2 regions of the Trinickia acidisoli genome follow, and region 2 is predicted to be linked to the other one. Evidence: riboswitches for the same ligand, from Rfam matches in the RefSeq annotation. Region 2 holds a riboswitch; the other holds the start of a gene.
The links. Region 2 has a riboswitch for glycine ahead of J3485_RS25700 (D-amino acid dehydrogenase). Riboswitches for the same ligand answer to the same signal wherever they lie in the genome.
Positions count from the first base shown of each region.

Region 1: another riboswitch for glycine. It lies ahead of gcvT (glycine cleavage system aminomethyltransferase GcvT); the one in region 2 lies ahead of J3485_RS25700 (D-amino acid dehydrogenase).

Region 1 is NZ_JAFLRG010000001.1:33,089-44,202, forward strand. It holds gene J3485_RS00160 (hypothetical protein) at 1-200, opposite strand, end outside; glycine riboswitch at 478-586, shown strand; glycine riboswitch at 607-773, shown strand; gene gcvT (glycine cleavage system aminomethyltransferase GcvT) at 865-1,983, shown strand; gene gcvH (glycine cleavage system protein GcvH) at 2,063-2,443, shown strand; gene gcvP (aminomethyl-transferring glycine dehydrogenase) at 2,550-5,507, shown strand; gene J3485_RS00180 (alginate lyase family protein) at 5,732-6,766, shown strand; gene J3485_RS00185 (L-serine ammonia-lyase) at 6,911-8,299, shown strand; gene J3485_RS00190 (DUF3626 domain-containing protein) at 8,359-9,378, opposite strand; gene J3485_RS00195 (thiamine pyrophosphate-binding protein) at 9,622-11,114, shown strand, end outside.
Region 2 is NZ_JAFLRG010000002.1:1,652,842-1,663,955, reverse strand. It holds gene J3485_RS25735 (beta-galactosidase) at 1-319, shown strand, start outside; gene J3485_RS25730 (sugar efflux transporter) at 323-1,621, shown strand; gene J3485_RS25725 (NmrA family NAD(P)-binding protein) at 1,643-2,554, opposite strand; gene J3485_RS25720 (helix-turn-helix domain-containing protein) at 2,754-3,632, shown strand; gene ppk2 (polyphosphate kinase 2) at 3,837-4,763, shown strand; gene J3485_RS25710 (TetR/AcrR family transcriptional regulator) at 4,778-5,389, opposite strand; gene J3485_RS25705 (saccharopine dehydrogenase family protein) at 5,559-6,605, shown strand; glycine riboswitch at 6,621-6,711, shown strand; gene J3485_RS25700 (D-amino acid dehydrogenase) at 6,858-8,126, shown strand; gene J3485_RS25695 (Fic family protein) at 8,261-9,016, shown strand; gene J3485_RS25690 (DUF5621 domain-containing protein) at 9,078-10,301, opposite strand; gene J3485_RS25685 (hydantoinase B/oxoprolinase family protein) at 10,598-11,114, opposite strand, start outside.

The sequences.
Region 1 (11,114 bases), on a different contig from region 2:
CAGGCCGCGACGAACAGTAGCGCGTCGGCATCGACGTCGCGGAAGACGTCGGCCAGGGTGCCCGTCGGCACGGTGCGCGCGCGTTCGATCAGCGGCGTCATCGCGTGCTCGAGCGCCTCGCTCGACGCGAACCGCACGCGACCCGCGGCCAGCAGGCCGATGTCGGGGTCGGTGCAGCAGAATCGGTTTCGGTTCGACATGATTTTCCTCCTCTGTGTTGCTGCCGGCGCGATCGCCTACGTTGCTCCGTTAGACGGAGCTGCGCGCGCCGCTATTCCCATCGACGTTCAGGATGGACCGAGCGGTGCGTTCGTCGTTCGTCGCGCATATGTGTAAGTTAGCTCGTCTTGGCGCTGCCTGCTGAGGCGCATCGCACGTTCAGTCGACAACCCCCTTCATTTGCAATCCCGGCATTTGACAACCCCGGCATTTGACAACCCCTGCATTTGACAACCCCATTACGCTCGCGTAAATTTCGCGCACGCGTCGGGAGAGCGCGCTCGCGGTAGGGTTTTTCGGCCCGCCGGCGACGCCGCCGAAGGGGCACACCCACAAACTCTCAGGCAAAAGGACCGACCGCGTCGAAAGGCCCCGCGTGAGCTGGGTTTTTCGCACTCTGGAGAGTGGCGATAGCTCGCAGCGGTGCGCCGAAGTCCGCAATCCGCGGCCGCACGCGCGAGCAAGTCGCCCACCGAAGGGGCGCGCGCATCGAGCGGGAAACGTATTCGTCCCGCCGGCGCAATCTCTCAGGTACCGAGGACAGAGGGGGCATGCACCGTATTCGCCGCAGGCAATCGAGCCGCGCGCGCGTCGATCGGCATGGCCCTTTTTTGTTTTCGCGAACCTTTGCGTGCCGAGACCTTCATGACCGAACTGAAACACACCCCGCTCAACGCCGCTCACCGTGCCCTCAATGCGCGCATGGTCGATTTCGGCGGCTGGGACATGCCCGTCAACTACGGCTCGCAGATCGACGAACACCAAGCCGTACGCGGCGATGCCGGGATGTTCGACGTCTCGCACATGTGCGTCGTCGATTTCGCCGGCGCGCGCGCCCGTGCGTTTTTCGAGTATGCGATCGCCAACAACGTCGGCAAGCTGCAAACGCCGGGCCGGGCCCTCTATTCGTGCATGCTGAACGAGCGCGGTGGCGTCATCGACGATCTGATCGTCTACTTTTTCGCTGACGACTGCTTTCGCGTCGTCGTCAATGCCGGCACGGCCGAGAAGGACATCGCCTGGTTCAAGCGGTTGAACGAGGAGCGCGGCTTCGGCCTCGCCATCACGCCGCGTCGCGATCTCGCGATCGTCGCCGCCCAGGGACCGAACGCGCGCGCGAAGGTCTGGCAGGTGCTGCCCGCTGTGCGCGAGGCGACCGAAGCGCTCAAGCCGTTCAACGCGGCGCGCGTGAGCGTTGCGCCGTACGGCGAGCTGACGATTGCGCGCACGGGCTACACCGGCGAGGACGGCTTCGAAATCATTGTGCCGGCGGCGCAGGTCGTCGCGCTCTGGCAAGCGCTGCAAGCGGCCGGCGTGCATCCGTGCGGGCTCGGCGCGCGCGATACGCTGCGGCTCGAAGCGGGCATGAATCTGTACGGCCAGGACATGGACGAAGACGTATCCCCGCTCGACGCCGGGCTTGCCTGGACCGTCGATCTGGCCGCCCCGCGCGATTTCGTGGGCCGCGCCGCCCTCGAGCGCGACGGCTCGCGGTACGTGTTCGTCGGCCTCGTCCTGCAAAAAGAAAACGGCAAGGCCGGCGGCGTGCTGCGTGCGCACCAAAAGGTACTGACACCGCTTGGCGAAGGCGAAATCACGAGCGGTACGTTCTCGCCGACGATGCAGGAATCGATCGCATTCGCGCGCGTGCCGAAGGGGGTGTGCCCCGGCGAGCGCGTACAGGTTCAGATCCGGGACAAGGCGCTGCCCGCAAGCGTGGTAAAACTGCCGTTCGTGCGGGGCGGCAAGGTGCTCGTCGCCTAAATCGAAGGCGCGGCCCCGCGCGCGTCTCGGTCCTTACGCTTTCAATTCAACGCATTTCCTATTTCCCCAGGAGCTTCAAATGAGCAACGTCCCGGCCGATCTGAAATACACCGAGGAACATGAGTGGATCAGAACCGAAGCTGACGGCACGGTGTCGGTGGGCATCACCGACCACGCGCAAGAGACGCTCGGCGACATCGTTTTCCTCGAGCTGCCCTCGGTCGGCAAGACGATCGCGGCCGGCGATGCGATCGGCGTCGTCGAATCGGTGAAGGCGGCCTCCGACATCTACTCACCCGTTTCGGGCGAGATCGTCGCCGTCAACGATGCGATCGTCGACACGCCCGACGCCGTCAACGAGGACGCCTACGCAAGCTGGCTGTTCAAGGTGAAGCTCGCGGACGCCGGCTCGGTCGACAAGCTGCTCGATGCCGCCGCCTATCAGAAGCTCGTCGGCTGAGCCGTTCCTTACGTTTCCTGCCGCGCGGCGCGTTTTGCGGCCCTGAGCCCGAACCGCCGCGCCCCCCAAGTTGCACTACAAGCCGCGTACTACAAGCTGCCCTATCATGAAGCTCGAACATCCGGATCGTCTGATGAACCGCTCCCCTCTCTCGCTCGCCGCGCTCGAAGCGCATGACGCTTTTGCCGAGCGGCACATCGGCCCGGATGACGCCGATCAGCACAAGATGCTGGCGGCGCTCGGTTTCGAGTCGCGCGCCGCGCTGATCGATGCCGTGATCCCACGGGCGATCCGCCGCGCCGACACGCTACCGCTCGGCCCGTTCGAGCAGCCGCGCAGCGAGGCCGAGGCGCTCGCGCGGCTGCGCGAGCTCGCGGACAAGAACGAGGTGTTCCGCACCTACATCGGGCAGGGTTATTACAACACGCACACGCCGGCCGTCATTTTGCGCAACGTGCTCGAGAATCCGGCGTGGTACACGGCCTATACGCCGTATCAACCCGAAATCTCGCAAGGCCGGCTCGAGGCGCTGCTCAACTTTCAGCAGATGATCGGCGACTTGACCGGGCTTGAAATCTCCAATGCCTCACTGCTCGACGAAGCAACCGCCGCGGCCGAAGCGATGACGCTGCTGCAGCGCGCCGGCAAATCGAAGTCGAACGTTTTCTATGTGGCTGACGACGTGCTGCCGCAGACGATCGAAGTCGTGCGCACGCGCGCCGAGCCGATCGGCATCGACGTGCGGGTCGGTCCGGCGGAGGCCGCGGCCGGCGCGAGCGCGTTCGGCGTGCTGCTGCAATATCCGGGCGCGAACGGCGACGTACGCGACTACCGCGCGCTCGCGCAAGCCGTGCATGCGGCGGGCGGCCATGTCGTCGTCGCGGCCGATCTGCTCGCGCTCACGCTGCTGACGCCCCCGGGCGAGTGGGGCGCCGACGTCGCGGTCGGCACTTCGCAACGTTTCGGCGTGCCGATCGGCTTCGGCGGGCCGCATGCCGCGTACATGGCCGTGCGCGACGAATTCAAGCGGCAGATGCCGGGCCGGCTCGTCGGCGTGACCGTCGATGCGCAAGGCAAGAGCGCGCTGCGCCTCGCGCTGCAAACGCGCGAGCAGCACATTCGCCGCGAGAAGGCCACTTCCAACGTTTGCACGGCGCAAGCGCTGCTCGCGATCATGGCGAGCATGTACGCCGTCTATCACGGGCCTCATGGTTTGAAATCGATCGCCCGGCGCGTGCATCGCGTGGCGGCGCTGCTTGCCGCCGGCGTGAAGCAACTCGGCTACACGCTTGCCAACGACACCTTCTTCGACACGCTGACGATCGAGACGGGCTCGCGCACGGCGGCTGCGCACGATGCCGCCAAGCGTATGCGCATCAATCTGCGCCGCGTGAGCGATACGCAGGTCGGCGTTTCGGTGGACGAGACGACCAAGCGTGCCGATCTCGCCGATTTGCTCTCGCTCTTCGCGCATGCGGCCGGCGCGATCGACGTGCCGCACGTCGACGCGCTCGATGCGGCGCTCACGCGCGCCGAGGAGCAAGGCCAAGGCGGCGATTCGGCCGCGCTGCCCGCCGCGCTCGCGCGCACGAGCGCCTACCTCACGCACCACGTCTTCAACCGTCACCATTCGGAAACGGAGATGCTGCGCTATCTGCGCAGCCTGGCCGACAAGGATCTTGCGCTCGACCGCTCGATGATTCCGCTCGGCTCGTGCACGATGAAGCTGAACGCGACCTCGGAGATGCTACCTGTCACGTGGCCCGAGTTTTCGCAGATCCACCCGTTCGCGCCGGCCGAGCAGACGGTCGGCTACCGCGAAATGATCGATCAGCTCGAACAGATGCTCGTCGCGGCCACGGGCTACGCGGCCGTTTCGCTGCAGCCGAACGCGGGCTCGCAAGGCGAGTACGCGGGCCTCTTGATCATCCACGCCTATCACGCGGCACGCGGCGAGGGCCATCGCGACGTCTGCCTGATTCCGGCTTCGGCGCACGGCACGAATCCGGCGTCGGCGCATATGGCGGGGATGAAAGTCGTCGTCGTCGGCTGCGACGAGCAGGGCAACGTCGACATCGAAGACTTGCAGGCGAAGGCGGCCGAGCATGCGGCGCGGCTCGCGGCGATCATGATCACCTACCCGTCGACACACGGCGTGTTCGAGCAGAACGTGCGCGAGATCTGCGAGATCGTGCATGCCCACGGCGGGCAAGTCTATGTCGACGGCGCGAACATGAACGCGATGGTCGGGCTCACGGCGCCGGGGCAGTTCGGCGGCGACGTTTCGCACTTGAACCTGCACAAGACGTTCTGCATCCCGCACGGCGGCGGCGGCCCTGGCGTTGGTCCGGTCGCGGTCGGCGCGCATCTGGCGCAGTTCCTGCCGAACCAGACTTCATCGGGCTATCGTCGCGCCGAGAACGGTATCGGTGCCGTCTCGGCCGCGCCGTACGGCTCGGCGTCGATTTTGCCGATCTCGTGGATGTATGTCGCGATGATGGGCGCGAAGAACCTGACGGCGGCGACGGAAGTGGCGATTCTGAACGCGAACTACGTCGCCAAATGCCTGGCGTCGCACTATCCGGTGCTGTACTCGGGCCCCGGCGGGCTCGTCGCGCACGAGTGCATCCTCGACCTGCGCCCGATCAAGGACGCGAGCGGGATTTCCGTCGACGACGTCGCCAAGCGTTTGGCCGACTATGGCTTCCATGCGCCGACGATGAGCTTCCCGGTGCCGGGCACGCTGATGGTCGAGCCGACCGAGTCCGAATCGAAGGAGGAGCTCGACCGCTTCATCGAGGCGATGATCGCGATTCGCGAGGAGATTCGCGCCGTCGAACAAGGGCGTGCCGATCGCGAGGACAACCCGCTCAAGCATGCGCCGCATACGGCGGCGGTCGTGACGGCCAACGAGTGGCCGCATGCGTACTCGCGCGAGGCGGCGGCCTACCCGCTGCCGTCGCTCGTGACGCGCAAGTACTGGCCGCCCGTCGGCCGCGCTGACAATGCTTACGGCGACCGCAATCTGTTCTGCTCTTGCGTGCCTATCGCGGATTACGCCTGACGGCGGCTGCGGCAAGCGGGCGTGCGTCGCTCGTCGGCAATACCGGCTACCATCTCACACCGCGGATCAAGCTACAGAAGGAGCGACCGATGGGACGAGAGGTGCAGACGGTGCCGGCGCACATACCCCGCGCGCAATGGCGCACACCGGGCTTGCGTATCGACGAACGGCCGGGGCTGCGGCCGGGGGCATCCCTCGCGGCCTGGCTGATCGCCTGCGCGGGCATGCTCGCGCCCGCCGGGGCGGCGCGCGCGGCGATGAACTTCTGCGCGGCGCCGGCTATGCAGACGAGCGAGCGCGCGAGCGCGGCGCCCGCGGTGCAGGCGCTCGTCAAGCGTGTCGCGGCACGGCTGAACGATCAGCCGAAGCCGCTCGCACACTTGCACACCGAAGGCACGCTGCCGCACGAAGGGATCCACGACCAGAGCGTCGAGGCCGAGCAGGATCTCGAGCTCATGCGCGATGCGGCGCTGGTCTGGCGCGCGACGGGCGAGGAACGTTATCTGCGCCTCGTCGACCGTTTCCTGCTGGCCTGGGCCACGACCTATCAGCCGAGCTTCGATCCGATCGACGAGACGCATTTCGATTCGATGATTCTCGCGTACGACTTGACCGCGAGCGCGCTGCCCGTGAAGACGCGCAACGCGACGGCCGCGTTCATCGCGAAGCTCGCGAATGGTTACGTCGAGCGCTTGGGCGCGCAGCCGCGTCCGCTGACGGGCACCTTCCGCAACAACTGGGAGAGCCATCGCGTCAAGCTCGTCGCCATGGCCGCGTTCACGCTCGACGACCGCAAGCTCATCAATGCGGCGCAGCGGTTGTTCGTCGAGCAGATCGGCACGAACATCGCCCCCGACGGCACGACGGTCGATTTCACCGAGCGCGATGCGCTCCATTACGTGACGTACGACTTGCAGCCGCTCGTCGTTGCGGCGCTGGCGGCGCGGCGCCACAACCGCAATTGGCTCGCCGTGCGCGCGCCGAGCGGGGCATCGCTCGGGCTCGCGCTCGATTGGCTCGTGCCGTATGCGCTCGGCGAAAAGACGCACGAGGAATTCGTCCATTCGAGCGTCGCGTTCGATGCGAAGCGGCGCGCGGCGGGTCTGCCGGGCTACTCGGGGCAATGGGACCCGAAGGGCGCGGCCGAATTGTTTCATCTTGCCGCGCGGCTGTCGGGCCGCTACGCGAGCGTGGCGCAGCGCTTGTCGCCGACGCCGCCCGCGTGGCTCTCCGTTTGTTTGCCGTTACCGGCGAGGTAACGTAGTTGGCGTGCCCGCCGTGCCTGGTGCGCCGGCCGTATCGCTGAGCTGAGCGGCGACGGTTGCCGCGAGGCGCGGGCACTCATCAACCCGAGGCGCGCGTGCACGATGCGCGTGCCGCCTCGATCCGCTTGTGGAGCAGCAATGGCAGTCAGCGTATTCGATCTCTTCAAAATCGGCATCGGTCCCTCGAGCTCGCACACGGTCGGGCCGATGCGCGCGGCCTTGCTGTTTGTGCAGGGGCTCGAGCGCGACGGTTTGCTGGCGCAGACCGCGGCGGTCAAGGTCGAGCTTTACGGCTCGCTCGGCGCGACGGGCAAGGGGCACGGCACCGATCGCGGCGTCATGCTGGGCCTGATGGGCGATGCGCCCGACACCGTCGATCCGTCGACGGTCGCCGCTCGGCTCGATGCGGTGAAAACATCGCGCCGGCTCGTGCTCGGCGGCAAGCACGAGATCGGCTTCGCGCCGAAGGAGCAGATCGCCTTCTATCGGCAAGCGCTGCCCGAGCACCCGAACGGCTTGAAACTGCGGGCGGCCGATGCGACGGGTGCCGTGCTGCGCGAGGCAACTTACTTGTCAGTAGGCGGCGGCTTCGTCGTGACAGCCGGCGCGCCGAACACGAAGGTGTTGCAAGCGGCCGATCAACGCGCGCATCCGTTCAGCACGGGCAACGAATTGCTCGCGTTGTGCGCGTCGACGGGCAAGTCGATCGCTCAGCTCATGTGGGACAACGAGCGCGTCTGGCATACCGAGGAAGAGACGCGCATCGGCCTGCTGAAGATCTGGGACGTGATGCAATCGTGTGTTGCGCGCGGCTGCGGCATCGGCAATCCCGATGCGGACGGCACGCTGCCCGGGCCGTTTCAGGTCAAGCGGCGCGCGCCGCAGCTCTATCGCGCGCTCTCGGGCAACCCGGAGCAGGCGCTGCGCGATCCGCTCTCGATGGTCGATTGGATCAATCTCTACGCCATCGCCGTCAACGAGGAGAACGCGGCGGGCGGGCGCGTCGTCACCGCGCCGACGAACGGCGCGGCCGGTATCGTCCCAGCCGTGCTCCACTACTACACGCGTTTCGTGCCCGGTGCGAACGAGCAAGGCGTGATCGACTTCCTGATGACGGCTGCCGCGATCGGCATTCTCTATAAGCTCAACGCGTCGATCTCGGGTGCCGAGGTGGGTTGCCAGGGCGAAGTGGGCGTGGCGTGCTCGATGGCGGCCGGCGCGCTCGCGGCGGTCACGGGCGGCACGCCGAAGCAGGTGGAGAACGCGGCCGAGATCGGCATGGAGCACAACCTCGGGCTCACTTGCGATCCGGTTGGCGGCATGGTGCAGATTCCCTGCATCGAGCGCAACGCGATGGCCGCGGTCAAGGCCGTCAATGCCGCGCGCATGGCGCTGCGCGGCGACGGTAGCCACTACGTGTCGCTCGATTCGGTCATCAAGACGATGCGGGAGACCGGCGCCGATATGAAGACGAAGTACAAGGAAACCTCGCGCGGCGGGCTCGCGGTGAATATCGTCGAGTGCTGAGCTCGATGTAGTGCGCCATGCGAATGCGGGGCGGCCGTTCGGCGGCTCAGCCAAACCGACTACGCAAAGAACGACACGCGAATGCGGTTTTTTTGCGCGAATTCGCGAATGTGGCGCTCGGCACTGTGCCAAGGCAGGCCGAGAAACGTCTGCGGTATTTCGGAACGCGAGATCGTCATGGCGGCGATATCGCGATCGAACCGGATATCCGTATGCGCTTGGAATTCGATGTAGTTGACCTTGACGCCGGTCGTATCGGGCGGCAGACAAAAGCTCGAGCCGCGAGCCCGTTTGCCGCTGGCATAGGCATAAATCTGCTTGAGCATCTGCGGCGTGCAATAGAGCAGGATTTTTTCGAGCTGGAGGTAGGTGGCCATCGCGTCGTGCAGCGTGACGATTTTGCCGCCGTATTCTTCGCGACGCGCGGCGAGGTCGGCGTTGACCTTGAACGAATCCGTGTAAAGGTAGCTCGACGCATGCTTGACGTGTTCTTTGATGATGGCGAACGAGCGCCCGTAGCCGTTGCCGCCCGCGCCGCCGCCTAGGCAGTAGGCGAAGTCGAGCGCGCCGTATCGGGGCCGCACCATGGATGTGAAGTGGTGCGACGTCGGCAGCCCGACGCGGTCGATCTGCGTGGCGCCGTAGCGCGCGACCAGCCGGCGCGCGTCCTTCACGTTTCGCGCATGAGCGGTGTTGCGCGCGTGGCCGGCGTAGTCGCCGAATTCCATTTCCACGTCGTTGCGGTACCACCGATCCTTTGCGGTCTTGGCGTTCTCGGCAGGACCGTGGACCCGGTCGAACAGGTTCAGCACGCGCATCGGCTCCTTGCCGTTGCCGAACCAGGTATTGGCGTTGAAGTTGATCGTCAGCCGGCCGTCTTTCAGAATCCCGAGCATGTTCGATTCGAAAAAGCGACGGGCCTGCGCGGCCGATCCGGCAGGCCGGCAAATCGCCAGAAAGCGGCGGAACGCCCGCTCCTTCAGATCGCGGCCGCTCCGCGCAAGATCGAGCAGACCCAACGTTTCGTTTCGAGCCAGCCGTGCCAGCGCGGCTTCGGCTTCGAATTCGTCGACTTGCATGAGTGCTCCCGGCAATGTGCGATGACGCGAAATGTATCGTCGCCCGACTCGGTTCGGCAGACGAAAAGTCGCAGAATCGCGCCCGCGGCATGGCCGCGCATGCATGGGGGCGCAAGCCACCCCCCAATATTCACGCAGTGACAACGCGCGCGACGCGGGCGTAAGCTGTCGGCCGTCTCTCGCGATTCGCTGTTCGGTCGCGCCGCTTCGAACACCATCACCGACTCAGGAGGTTGCCGCATCATGTCGAACGTCGCCGATACCGCCAACGTGACCGGAGCGCGTCTGCTCGTCGATGCGCTCGTCACGCACGGCGTCGATCGTGTCTTCAGCGTGCCGGGGGAGAGTTTTCTCGCCGTGCTCGATGCGCTTCACGACGAAACCGAGCGGATTCGCACGATCGTCTGCCGGCACGAGGCCGGCGCGGCCAACATGGCCGAGGCGACGGGCAAGCTCACGGGCCGTCCCGGCGTTGCGATCGTCACGCGCGGGCCGGGCGCGACGCATGCCTCGATCGGCGTGCACACGGCGTTTCAAGATTCGACGCCGATGATTCTGCTCATCGGCCAATGCGCGCGCGATCACCTCGATCGCGAAGCGTTTCAAGAGATCGACTATCGGCGCATGTTCGGTCAGATGGCGAAATGGGTCGCGCAGATCGACGACGCGCGCCGCATCCCCGAATATCTGAGCCACGCGTTTCACACGGCTTGTGCGGGCCGGCCGGGCCCTGTCGTCCTGGCCTTGCCCGAAGACATGCTCTCCGATCCGTGTCCGCGCATGCCGGGCGCGCCGCGCTTTCAACGCGTCGCGGCGTCGCCGTCGCCGGCGCAGATCGAGCGGCTGCGCGAGTTGCTCGAGCACGCGCAGCGGCCGATGGTCGTGGCCGGCGGCAGCGGATGGGGCGAGCAAGCGTGCGCCGATCTGCGCCGGTTCGTCGAGGCGTGGCAATTGCCGATCGGCTGCGCGTTTCGCTATCAAGACACGATCGACAACGATCATCCGAATTACGCGGGCGACGTCGGCCTAGGCATCAACCCCGCGCTTGCGCAGCGTATCCGCGAGGCGGATTTGCTCCTCGTGATCGGCCCGCGTTTGGGCGAATCGACGACGGGCGGGTACACGCTGCTCGACATTCCGAAGACCCAGCAAACGCTCGTGCACGTGCACCAGGGGGCGGAGGAGCTGGGGCGCGTCTATGCGGCCGATCTGCCGATCGTCTCGGGCATGCCCGAGATCGCCGCCGCGCTCGCGACGCTCGAGCCGCGCGGCACCCCGGCCTGGACGGGCACAGCCGAGCAGGCGCATCGCACGTATCTCGACTGGCGCGCGCCGCGGCCGATGCTCGGCGATGTGCAACTCGGCGAAATCATGGCGCAATTGCGCGCGCGGCTGCCCGCCGATGCGATCGTCACGAACGGCGCCGGCAACTACGCGATCTGGCTGCATCGGCACTTCGCCTATCGGCAATGGCGGACGCAGGTTGCGCCGACGAGCGGTGCGATGGGCTACGGCGTGCCCGCCGCGATCGCGGCGAAGGCGCTCTATCCCGAGCGCACGGTCGTGGCGCTTGCCGGTGACGGCTGCTTCATGATGTCGTCGCAAGAACTCGCCACCGCGATGCAGTACGGCCTGAACGTCATTTTCATCGTCGTCAACAACGCCCACTACGGCACGATCCGCATGCATCAAGAGCGGCATTATCCGGGGCGAACGCACGGCACGGGGCTGACGAA
Region 2 (11,114 bases):
GGGCGCCGGGGTCGAAGTGATGGCGCGTTTTGACGACGGCTTGCCGGCATTGCTGCGGCGCGAGCGCGTGACGTATATGACGGCCTGCTTCGATCGGGCGCTGTTGCGTGCCGCGATCGCGCAGTGCGCGCGCGATGCGGGAATCGATGTGGCGGCGTTGCCGGAGGGGTTGCGACTGCGCAGACGCGGGCCATTGCGATTCGCCGTCAATTATGGCGATCGATCCCAAGGCGTACCCGCACCGGCCGATGCGAAGTTCATCTTAGGCAGTTCAATAGTGGGTCCCGTTGATGTCGCGGTTTGGATCGAAGAAGACTGAATTGTGCCTGCGCGTTTGACCGATCTCGTGCGGATTCCGCACTTCGTGCCGCTTGCCGCGGCGACGTTGATGATGGGTGTGGCGTTGTCGCTCACGGCCCCATACTTGTCGTTGTTCGGCATCGAGGAAGCGTCGATGTCGCCCGTGCGGCTCGGCGTCTTCATGACGCTCGTCTCGGCGAGCGGCGTGTTTGCAAGCACGGCGGTGGGGCGCTGGTCCGACCGGAATGGTCGCCATCGGACGCCGCTCATCGCATCGCTCGCGGCGGCCGCGCTCGGCTATGCGAGCTTGAGTATCGTGCGAGGCTACGCCGAACTCATGATCGTCGGCGTCGTGTTGCTGGGGCCGGGCGCGGCATCGTTATCGCAGGTATTTGCACTCGGACGTTCGACGCTGCATGCCGAGGATACGGCGCAGGCGGAATTCGCGCAGGCGGCGATGCGAACGCTGCTTTCCGCCGCTTGGGTATTTGGGCCGGCGGTGGGTGCGCTGATATTGGCGCAAGGCGGGTTCAAAGGGCTCTTCGCGTTTGCGGCAGCAAGTTTCGCGGCCAGCGGCTTCATCGCGCTGCGGATGTCGGAGGCGAGGGGTCACGCCGAACGACACGATGGTGAGGACTGCGAAGCATTGCGGCGAGGGGCGCCGTGCGCCGCGTCCGCTATCGAGTGCGTGCCGATTGCGGTCGGCGATAGCGCATCTAACGTCGTGCTCGCCGCTCGTCGACGCCAGGCAATCCCGCGCATCCTGCTGGCGCTGACGCTGATTGGCCTCGCGGCCAACGCGACGATGATTCTGTTGCCGCTCTATCTCGTGCACGCGTTGCATGGCACGCGGTTGACCGTGTCGGCCGTGCTCGGTACCGGGGCGCTGCTAGAGATCCCGATGATGCTTTGGCTCGGTGCGACGTCGTCGAGATTGAGCAAGCCGAAGTGGCTCACTGCAGCCGCGGCCGTGCATGCCGCGTATTTCATCGCGCTGGCGGCGATCCGGCAACCGCTCGCTGTGGTTCCGCTTCAAGCGTTGTCCGCGATGGTCGTTGCAATTACATCGTGCCTGGGTATGACGTACGTTCAAGATCTCATGCCCGGCGAGACCGGCGCCGCGACGGCGCTGTTCTTCAACGCGTCTCGTGTTGGATCGATTCTCGCAGGCGTATTGTCGGGAACGCTCATCGGCGCATTCGGGTATCGCGCCGCGTTCCTGCTATGCGCGGCGCTCGTGGCTTGCGCATTCGCGTTGCTCTCATTCGATGCGGTGCGGGTGCACGCGAAAGGGTTGGGTGCCAAGACGCGGCGTGCGTGATTTCGACGTTACGCCGACGAGCTAGTGGGATCGTGCGTGGCCGACTGACGAGAGCAGCGACGACATGGCTTCATGCAGTGGCGTCGTGCCGAAACGACGCTCTGCTTGGCCTGGCTCGACATCGATCTTGCCGGCATTGTGAGCGTCATACACGTCGATGATCAGTTGCGCGTGATTGTCACTCAATCCGGCTCGCAGCAGGGTTGCCTCCCACTCGCTGCGGGGCAGTTCCAGCGCAGTGATTTCCCTGCCGCTGAGTTCGGTTAGGGCGTGGGCGATTTGAATCGCGGTGATGCGATGTGGACCTTCGACGCTGATGATTCTTGGCGTGTCCGATCGCGACTTATCCGATCGCGGATCATCAAGCAATAGCTCCGCGGCGATTGTCCCGACGTCATAGGCGGACACCGTTGGAAACATCTTTGACAGCGGATGATGCAAGCTCGGCAAGACGCCGCGTTCCAATGCCGTTGCAGTCATGCGTGCCCAGTTTTGCAGATGCTCGGCCGATCGAAGCAGCGTCAAGCGTCTCCCGAGTGGCTTCAGCCGCGTTTCGAGGTAGTGATAGAGCAGCGTGATGCCGGTGTCTTTGTGCAATTGCGCGCCGTAATCGGATAGCGCCAGCACTGCGGACGGAGGATAGGCGAGAAGCGCATCCGCCGCGACGTCGATCATCGCGCGCATCGTGGATTCGGGATGCGAATCGCCGACCGGCACGGGACAAAGTATTTGGACGGCGCGAGCGCCCTTGATTGCCGATCGGACCGCTTGCTTGTCGGTCAAATCGGCCACCGCGATGTCGCAGCCTATCGCTGCGAGACGTTCTGCTTGCCGTGCGTCCCGTACGACGGCGCGGACCGGATGGCCGGCTTTGCGCAAGGTTGCGGCCGTGACGCCGCCCACTTTTCCCGATGCTCCGAATACTACGAACATGAACGACTCCTCGTCGGTGCGTATGACGTCATCCTAGGCACTGTCCAGGCGATGGGCGCTCAAGCGAGGATCGAATGAGCAGAAACGGATGATTCGTTTTATGCTTCGCTTTCCGCGTCGGCGCACAGCCTGATCGACGCCGATTGGACGCACCGCAGCGATGCTGCAGGCGCACAAGTTGCCAAAGGAATGGGACGCCATGAAGGCTGCGACTTTACGTTCGGATTCAAGTAACGGCACCCGCAAGCGTTTGCTTTCCAGCAGCGGGCGGGGCTGGGAGGGGTTCGGCGCGGAATTGCTCGGCATCTCGGCCGGTACGCATCGAATTCCCGCAGCCGAGCAACACCGCATCGGTGTTCATATGGGCAAGCCCGTGCGGGCGAACTGCGTGTGTGACGGCAAGCGACATGCGCGCGTGCAAGCCCATGGAGATATCGACGTCGTACCGGCCGGGATCGACGGGGAATGGGCGGACGATGCCGACTGCACCGTTCTTCGAGTTTGGTTTGATGATGTCTTTACGAAGGCAATCTACGAGCGATTGGATCTCAAACCCTCGCTCGCTCACTTTCAACCGCGCTTGCAGATGCGCGATGCACGGCTGCAGCATTTGGCGTGGGCATTGCATGCCGAACTGGAAACGGACGAAGTCTCCGATTCTCTCTACGCGGAAAGTCTCTGTACCGCGATGCTCGTTCGATTGATCGGCGGCGTTCCGTCGCTCGAACGCAGGCCGCGAGCGCTTGCATCGAAAACGGCCGCGCGCTTGGCTGATTACATCGAGAACAGCTTGGACGAGCGGCTGACGCTGTCGGAATTGGCTGCGCTGCTCGATATCAGCGTTCCGCATTTCAAGGTGCTGTTCCGAGAAACGTTCGGGGTGCCGGTCCATCGGTATATCGTGCAGCGTCGTGTCGAGCGCGCGAAGGTGCTGCTGTCGACCGGAAAATTCAGCGCGGCGCAGGTCGCGCTCGAAGCAGGCTTCGCACACCAAAGTCATATGGCGCACTGGATGAATCGGTTGCTTGGCGTCGGTCCGCGCGAGATTTTGCGGGCGGGGTCGAACGGTTTGAAGTAACCTGCCGGCCGGAGGCTCGACCCCGCAAGATTTCTACATCTTCCTGAACAGCGCCGCAGTGCAATCGATCAAATCGGCGATTACGTTCTGACCTGCCCGCTCGGTAATATGCCTGACACGGCGTGCCGAGGATAATCGCTGAATGCGCAGCCGCCGTCTCGGGCGACATACCGCGCAGTTTCACCTTCATTCAGGGAGAACGTGATGGACAAGCCGGATCCGACATCCGATGCCGAGTTCTTTGCTCAGCGGCAGCGTCGTTTCGAGGAGGATCTCGTCGACGCATACGACGAAGAACTCGAAATGGAAGTGGACGATCGCATCCTGGACGGCTCCGATGCCCTCACGCCGGAAGCGCGCAGCATGCGCAGGCACTACTTCCGCGAGCTATTTCGTCTGCAAGGCGAACTCGTCAAACTGCAGGACTGGATCGTGCAGACGGGCCACCGGCTCGTCGTGATTTTCGAGGGGCGCGATGCGGCGGGCAAGGGCGGGGCGATCAAACGAATCACGCAGCGGCTCAATCCGCGCGTATGCCGCGTCGCCGCGCTGCCCGCGCCCAGCAATCGCGAGCGCACGCAGTGGTATTTCCAGCGCTACGTCGCGCACCTTCCCGCGGGTGGCGAAATGGTGCTGTTCGACCGCAGTTGGTACAACCGCGCGGGCGTCGAGCGCGTGATGGGCTTCTGCAATGATGAGGAGTACGAAGAATTCTTCCGCTCGGTGCCCGAGTTCGAAAAGATGCTCGTGAGAAGCGGCATCCAGATCCTGAAGTACTGGTTTTCGATCACGGACGAGGAACAGGAAATCCGCTTCCAGGCGCGCATCCACGATCCACTCAAGCAATGGAAGCTGAGCCCGATGGACCTCGAAAGCCGGCGCCGTTGGGAAGCTTATACGCAGACAAAGGAAGTGATGTTGCAGCGCTCACACCATCCGGAAGCGCCGTGGTGGGTCGTGCAGGCCGTCGACAAGAAGCGTGCCCGCTTGAATTGCATCCATCACCTACTGAGCCAGGTGCCGTATCGTGAGGTCGAACATCCGACCGTCATGCTGCCGGAGCGCGTGCACAACGCGGAGTACATTCGTCAGCCCGTGCCGACCGAGATGATCGTGCCGGAAATTTATTGACGGGCCTGGGGCCTTTAAAGCGGGGCCGATTTTCGCTTCGGTTTCTTCGTTGGTATCAGCATCTGCGCCAACGCTTGCAGAAACCGCGCAGGCCCTTGCGCATGCAGCGCCCGCCCGCTGCTGAGCGCGCCGTCGATGATCGTCCCAAACCTCAAAGCGAAGGTCTCGGGCTCATCGACGTGCATGGCGCCCGCCAATTCCGCCAGCCGCCGACGCAGTTCTCGCTTGTGCGCTACGGCAACCTTGCGGGCCGGGTGTTTGTCGTCGGCGTATTCCGCCGCGATGTTGATTTGCGGGCAGCCGCGATAACCGGGGCGTGCAATGCGATCGCCGATCCATTGAAGCTGGGCATCGAGTTCTTCGCGCGGCGCACCTTTGTGCTCGGCCGCCACCGCGTCCCAATGTTGCCAAAAATCCTCGTCCTCGCGCAGCAGAAAGGCTTCGATCAGATCGTCCTTCGTCGCGAAGTGGCGATATAGGCTCGTCTTGGCGACACCAGACTTCGCCACGATCAGATCCACACCCACCGCGCGCGTTCCCTCCCGATAGAAGAGCTCGCTGGCGGTCCGCAAGATACGTTCGCGCGTATCGGGTGCCGCGCCCTGCGCTTGTTCTCCCTTCTTCATCTTGGTCGGCCTCGAACGTTCCTTATGCATCTGCATTGGCGTCGATGATAGCACTACGAAGCGTGCGGCGTAGATTTCGATACAGATCGGTATCTTATTCGCTACAGATCTGTATTGACGACGCTACAGATCTGTACTATAAAGTCACCATTCCAACTCGGAGTCGAACATGAACAACAAAATGACTGTCGCGGTGTACGGTGCTACGGGCCATACGGGGCGCTTCGTCGTGGCCGAATTGAAGCGGCGCGGCTTTGGTGTCGTTCGTATCGGACGCGATGCAGAGCGCCTGAAGGAAATCAGTGCCAACGACGACAGCCCGTGGCGAGTTGCTTCGACTGACGATCCCCAACAACTCGACGCCGCAATCCGCGGGGCGCATGCCGTCATCAATTGCGCGGGGCCGTTTCTCGATACCGCGCTGCCGATCGTCGATGCAGCGTTGCGCGCGGGAATACCTTATCTCGACGTCACTGCGGAACAGCCAGCGCTCCAAGCGATCATCGACCAGCGCCATGCCGGTGCGCGTGACGCCGGCGTCAGTCTTATCCCCGCGGCGGCGTTTTACGGCGGTCTCGCCGATTTGCTCGTCACGGCAGCCGTGGATGCCGATCAGCCGATCGAAAGAGTCGATATCGCCGTCGGCCTCGACAGTTGGCATCCGACGCGCGGCACACGCGTGACCGGTGAACGCAATCATGCGACGAGGTTCGTTCAGCGTAGCGGGAAGCTGACACCGCTGCCTTCGCCGATGCCGGAGGGCGCGTGGTCGTTCGCCGAGGTGCTGGGCGATGCGGAGGTTGTCATGCTCCCCTTTACCGAAGTGCTGACCGTGTCGCGTCATTTGCGTGTCGACACGCTCGAATCTTGGTTCGGCCTCGCCGCTCTGCGTGAACTTCGCGATCCGAATACGCCGCCGCCCCAGCCGCACGACGATATGGGACGATCCGCGCAGCAATTCGTCATGGATGTCGTCGTTGCGCAGAGCGGGGTAACGCGTCGCGTGACTGCCACGGGGCAGGACATTTATGCGGTCAGCGCACCGATCATCGTCGAGGCCACAGAGCGATTGCTGAGCGGGAAGTCCGTATCGAAGGGCGGCGTCGTCAGTCTCGGTGAAATTTTCGACGCGTCGGACTTTTTGGCGGCACTCGATACGGTGAAGGTCGTTTTCGACGAAAAGAAATCGCTTGCCGAATTTTCCGTCCAAGGCTAGCCTTAGCGCGTTCCATCACGCTGCATGGAAGAGATCGCTCGATTCGAGCGACGCCGACGGAGCAACCGCCCCGGAAACTCTCAGGCAAAAGGACCTCGCAGCCGGAACATCTGGAGAGCGGCGCCATGCGCGCCCACCGAAGGGGAGCCCGCGCGGCAAGTGCGCGGGCGAAACTCTCAGGTACATGGACAGATGGGGCATCGACGCCGGTTGTTATCGGCCGGCGATGCCCAACGAACTCTGGACCATGTCATGTCACGAATTGCCGTTATCGGCGCCGGTATCACCGGCGTCACCACTGCTTACGCGCTCGCTCGGCGCGGCCACCGCGTCACCGTCCTTGAACGTCATCGCTATGCCGCGATGGAAACGTCGTTTGCGAACGGCGGGCAATTGTCGGCCAGCAATGCCGAAGTCTGGAACAGCCGCGCGACGGTGCTCAAAGGCTTACGTTGGATGTTCAAGCGCGACGCGCCGTTGCTGATGAATCCGCGTCCGAGTTGGCACAAATACAGTTGGATCGGTGAATTCCTACGGCAGATTCCCCACTATCGCAGCAACACGATCGAAACCGTTCGCCTCGCGATCGCCGCGCGCGAGCATTTGTTTTCCATCGCGCAGCGCGAAGCGATCGAGTTCGATCTCGAGCAGCGCGGTATTCTGCATTTCTACGCGACGCGCTCGGAATTCGAAGCTGCGTCGAAGGTGAACACGCTGCTGCGCGAAGGAGGACTCGATCGGCGGTCCGTTACGCCCGACGAGATTCGCGCAATCGAGCCGACGCTTCACGGCCAGTTCTATGGCGGTTTTTTCACGGAATCGGATTCGACGGGCGATATCCATAAGTTCACGCGCGGCCTCGCTCAGGCGTGCGAACGCCTTGGCGTCGAGTTTCGCTACGACACGGCGGTGCAATCGATCGACGGATCGAGCGACGGTGAGATTGCGATCGCGGCGCAGCGCGAAGGCCGCGACGAAATGGGCATGTTCGATCGCGTCGTGATTTGCGCGGGCGTTGGCAGCCGTGCGCTTGCCGCATATGTCGGCGATCACGTCAACGTGTACCCCGTGAAGGGCTATTCGATTACCGTATCGCTCGACGATCCATCGAGTCGGGAGGCCGCGCCGTGGGTGAGCCTGCTCGACGACCGCGCGAAAATCGTGACCAGCCGCCTCGGTGTCGATCGCTTTCGAGTGGCGGGGACGGCCGAACTGAACGGCGCGAATCGCGACATTCGAGCGAATCGCATCGAACCGCTCGTTCGATGGGTCCGGACGCATTTTCCCGCGGTCTCGACTTCGCGCGTCATTCCGTGGGCAGGCTTGCGCCCGATGTTGCCGAGCATGCTGCCGAGGGTTGGCCGGGGCCGTCGCCGCGGCGTGTTCTACAACACGGGGCATGGGCATCTTGGCTGGACATTGTCGGCCGCCACGGCGGAAGGCGTTGCGCAACTGGTGTCTGATGATGCGGTGGCGGCTCGCGTGCGTCCCGTAGCGGTCGGCGGTCGTCAAGGCGCTTGATTCGGTCGAGTAGGGCGAGTCCTGCGTCGCACGGGGCCGCCCGGTTCGGCTCGATTCGGTTCAAGCGAAGGCAAGCGGCTCCGGCATACGCCGGAGCGATACAATGTGGGCCTTCCGAACGCACCGGTGACTTCATGGATTCGTCCTTACACGCCTTGCTCCACACTATCGATGCCGACAAGGCAAAACTCGACGTGGCACGTCCGCTGCCGCTCAATACGCTGGGGTCGCTGCGTGACGCGCTGATGCTGGAATTGACCTATCACTCGAATGCGATCGAGGGCAACACGCTTTCGCTGCATGAAACGAAGGTCGTGCTCGAGGGAATCGCGGTAGGCGGAAAATTGCTTCGCGAACATATCGCAGTGACGAATCACCGCGACGCGATTCTCTACGTCGAGGACATCGTCGGTAGTGACGAGGGACTATCGGAGTCACAGATCCGTCATATTCACGCTCGCGTGCTCAAGGGTATCGACGATAAAGAGGCGGGCCAGTATCGCCGTGAGAACGCGGTGATCTCGGGCGCAAGCACGACGCCTCCGGATTTCTCGCTGCTGCCGGCCGAAATGGACGCGCTCATCGGCTGGCATGCGAGCGCAACGGATACGCACCCCGTCGCGCGTGCTGCCGAGCTGCATACACGGTTCGCGAAAATTCATCCGTTCTCCGATGGAAACGGCCGAACGGGCCGGCTGCTTCTCAATCTCGAGTTGATGAAGTCCGGTTATCCGCCGGCGGTGATTCGACAAGAGGAGCGTCTGGCTTACTACGAGGCGCTGGATCGGGCATGCGTGACGGGCGAGTACAGCATCATTACGCGACTCGTTGCCGAGGCGCTTGAACGCACGCTCGCGGCGTATCTCGATCTGCTTGGAAGGCGCGACTAGCCCGTAAGTTACAACGGGCTAACGACTGAGCGGGCGCGCAAGCGCCCCTTGAACTCATCGATCAAACATAAAGACCCATGCTCGACATGCTCGCCGTGAGCTGCTGCGCGGAGATGTCGACCGCCTGTTGTCCGCCGCCGCGAATCGGCAACAGTACCGTGGGCACCCCGCTCAGTCGCGTCTGCTGGAACCCGGCATCGACCAGCGTCTGCTTGAGCGCCGGATAGAATTCCGCCTTCTTGAAATCTTGAATGACCGCCGCCGTATCGCTTCCCTGATTCTCGAACACCCACCGATACAAATGAGGCAGCGTCCGCTTGAATATGCGGCGATGGTGCTCGCTGATAAAGAAGTCAGAGAACTTGACGTACTGATCGATGCGGTTATTGAGGTAGTCCCGCGTCTTGCCGCCGCCCATGAAAGCCGATGCAATCGTGCCCGGGCTCGTTTTCTTGTACCCCGGCATCTTCTGCTTCATCTTCGCGTACAAGTTGCACTGTTCCAATTCGTTGTAACTGGGCGAAGGAGGCGAAATGAACCGCGTTCCGAAATGATCGAGAAACTTCCACGCTAGGAACCATACCATCTGGGCCGCTTCGCCCTGGTTCTTGCTCACGTTCTTGTCGAGATTGACTTGGCCGCTGTGATTGCCCGGAAACGGTACGAACACCGCGTTCGTCGCGGCATTGGTGAACGTCACGCGCTTGGCATCTTGAGGCTTGAAGAAGCCTCGGGTCTCGTGCATCGATAGGACTGCTAAATAATTCTTGACGTTGCCGCGGATAGTGCTGGCGTCGACGTCACTCTTATTGCCTATCCCGGCGACAGGATCGACGGCGAAAATGTTGACGGCGATGTCAGGGAAGATCTCGCGAAGCTTATAGGCGAGCTTCGTGCAAGTCACTGCGCCGCGGCTCCACCCGAGCATGTTCACCGTTTTCGGGGCAGGGCTCAGTTCCGCGATCGTCGCGACGGCGTGCATGACGTTGTCATCCCACCCCGCGCCCGACATCACGCCGGTCACCTTCCAATTAATGTGGGTATGACCTAATTCCTTGTTGCCGAAAGTCGCCTTGGGCTGCTTGTCGCGCGTGAACGGATTGAATTGCCCCGGGATCACGCTCGTCGTCGGGCTGCTGCCGGGGCCATCGCAAATGAGAAAGTCTTTATATTCGGTGCCCGCGGCGAGACGGCCGAATTCAGCGACGATTTCGCCGGTCCCATCGCGGCTGGCGCATGTCCCGTGGTTAAAGACGGTGAATACTGGCGACGCAAATGCTGGCATAGGTATTCACCTCCTTGCCTGTTATCGTGATACTACTTATCAGGGTTTTTACCAGATGCTTGGGCGGTGCAGTGCTCAGCCGCGGCAGTGGGATCACAGCATATCAGTGCGATTGCAAATCTTGCAACGGCCGGATGAAGGTCTGATGAAGGTCTGTGGCGGGAGAGCCATGAAGCAGCGATTCAACGGGAGCGCAGCGTGACTCACTCAAGCGAAAGGCGGCGCCACAGCCAATGCCGCGACGCCGCCTCCGATGCAACTTACTCCAACACACTACAACTCATTACGACACGTTCTCAAGCCGCGCCGTATCCGCCTCCCCCCGGTGTCTGAATCACGACGACATCGTCTGCCGTTACCTGCATCCGATGCCGCGCGCCGAAATCCTCGCGCGTGCCGTCCTTGCGCTCGATCCAATTCACGCCGCTTGCGCCCGGTGCTCCGCCTGCGAGCCCGAACGGCGGCACGAGACGGCGGTTGGCGAGCATAACGGCCGTCATCGGTTCGAGAAAGCGCACGCGCCGCTCGGTGCCGTCACCGCCGCGATGACGCCCCTCGCCGCCACTGCCGCGGCGAACGCCGAACGAATCGAGCCGCACTGGGAAACGCCATTCGAGTACCTCGGGATCGGTCAAACGCGAGTTCGTCATATGCGTTTGCACCGCACTGCAGCCGTCGAATGTCGGCCCGGCACCCGCACCGCCGCAAATCGTTTCGTAGTACTGAACATGATCGTTGCCGAACGTGAAGTTGTTCATCGTGCCCTGCGCGCCCGCCATCACGCCGAGCGCCCCATAGAGCGCGTCGGTGACG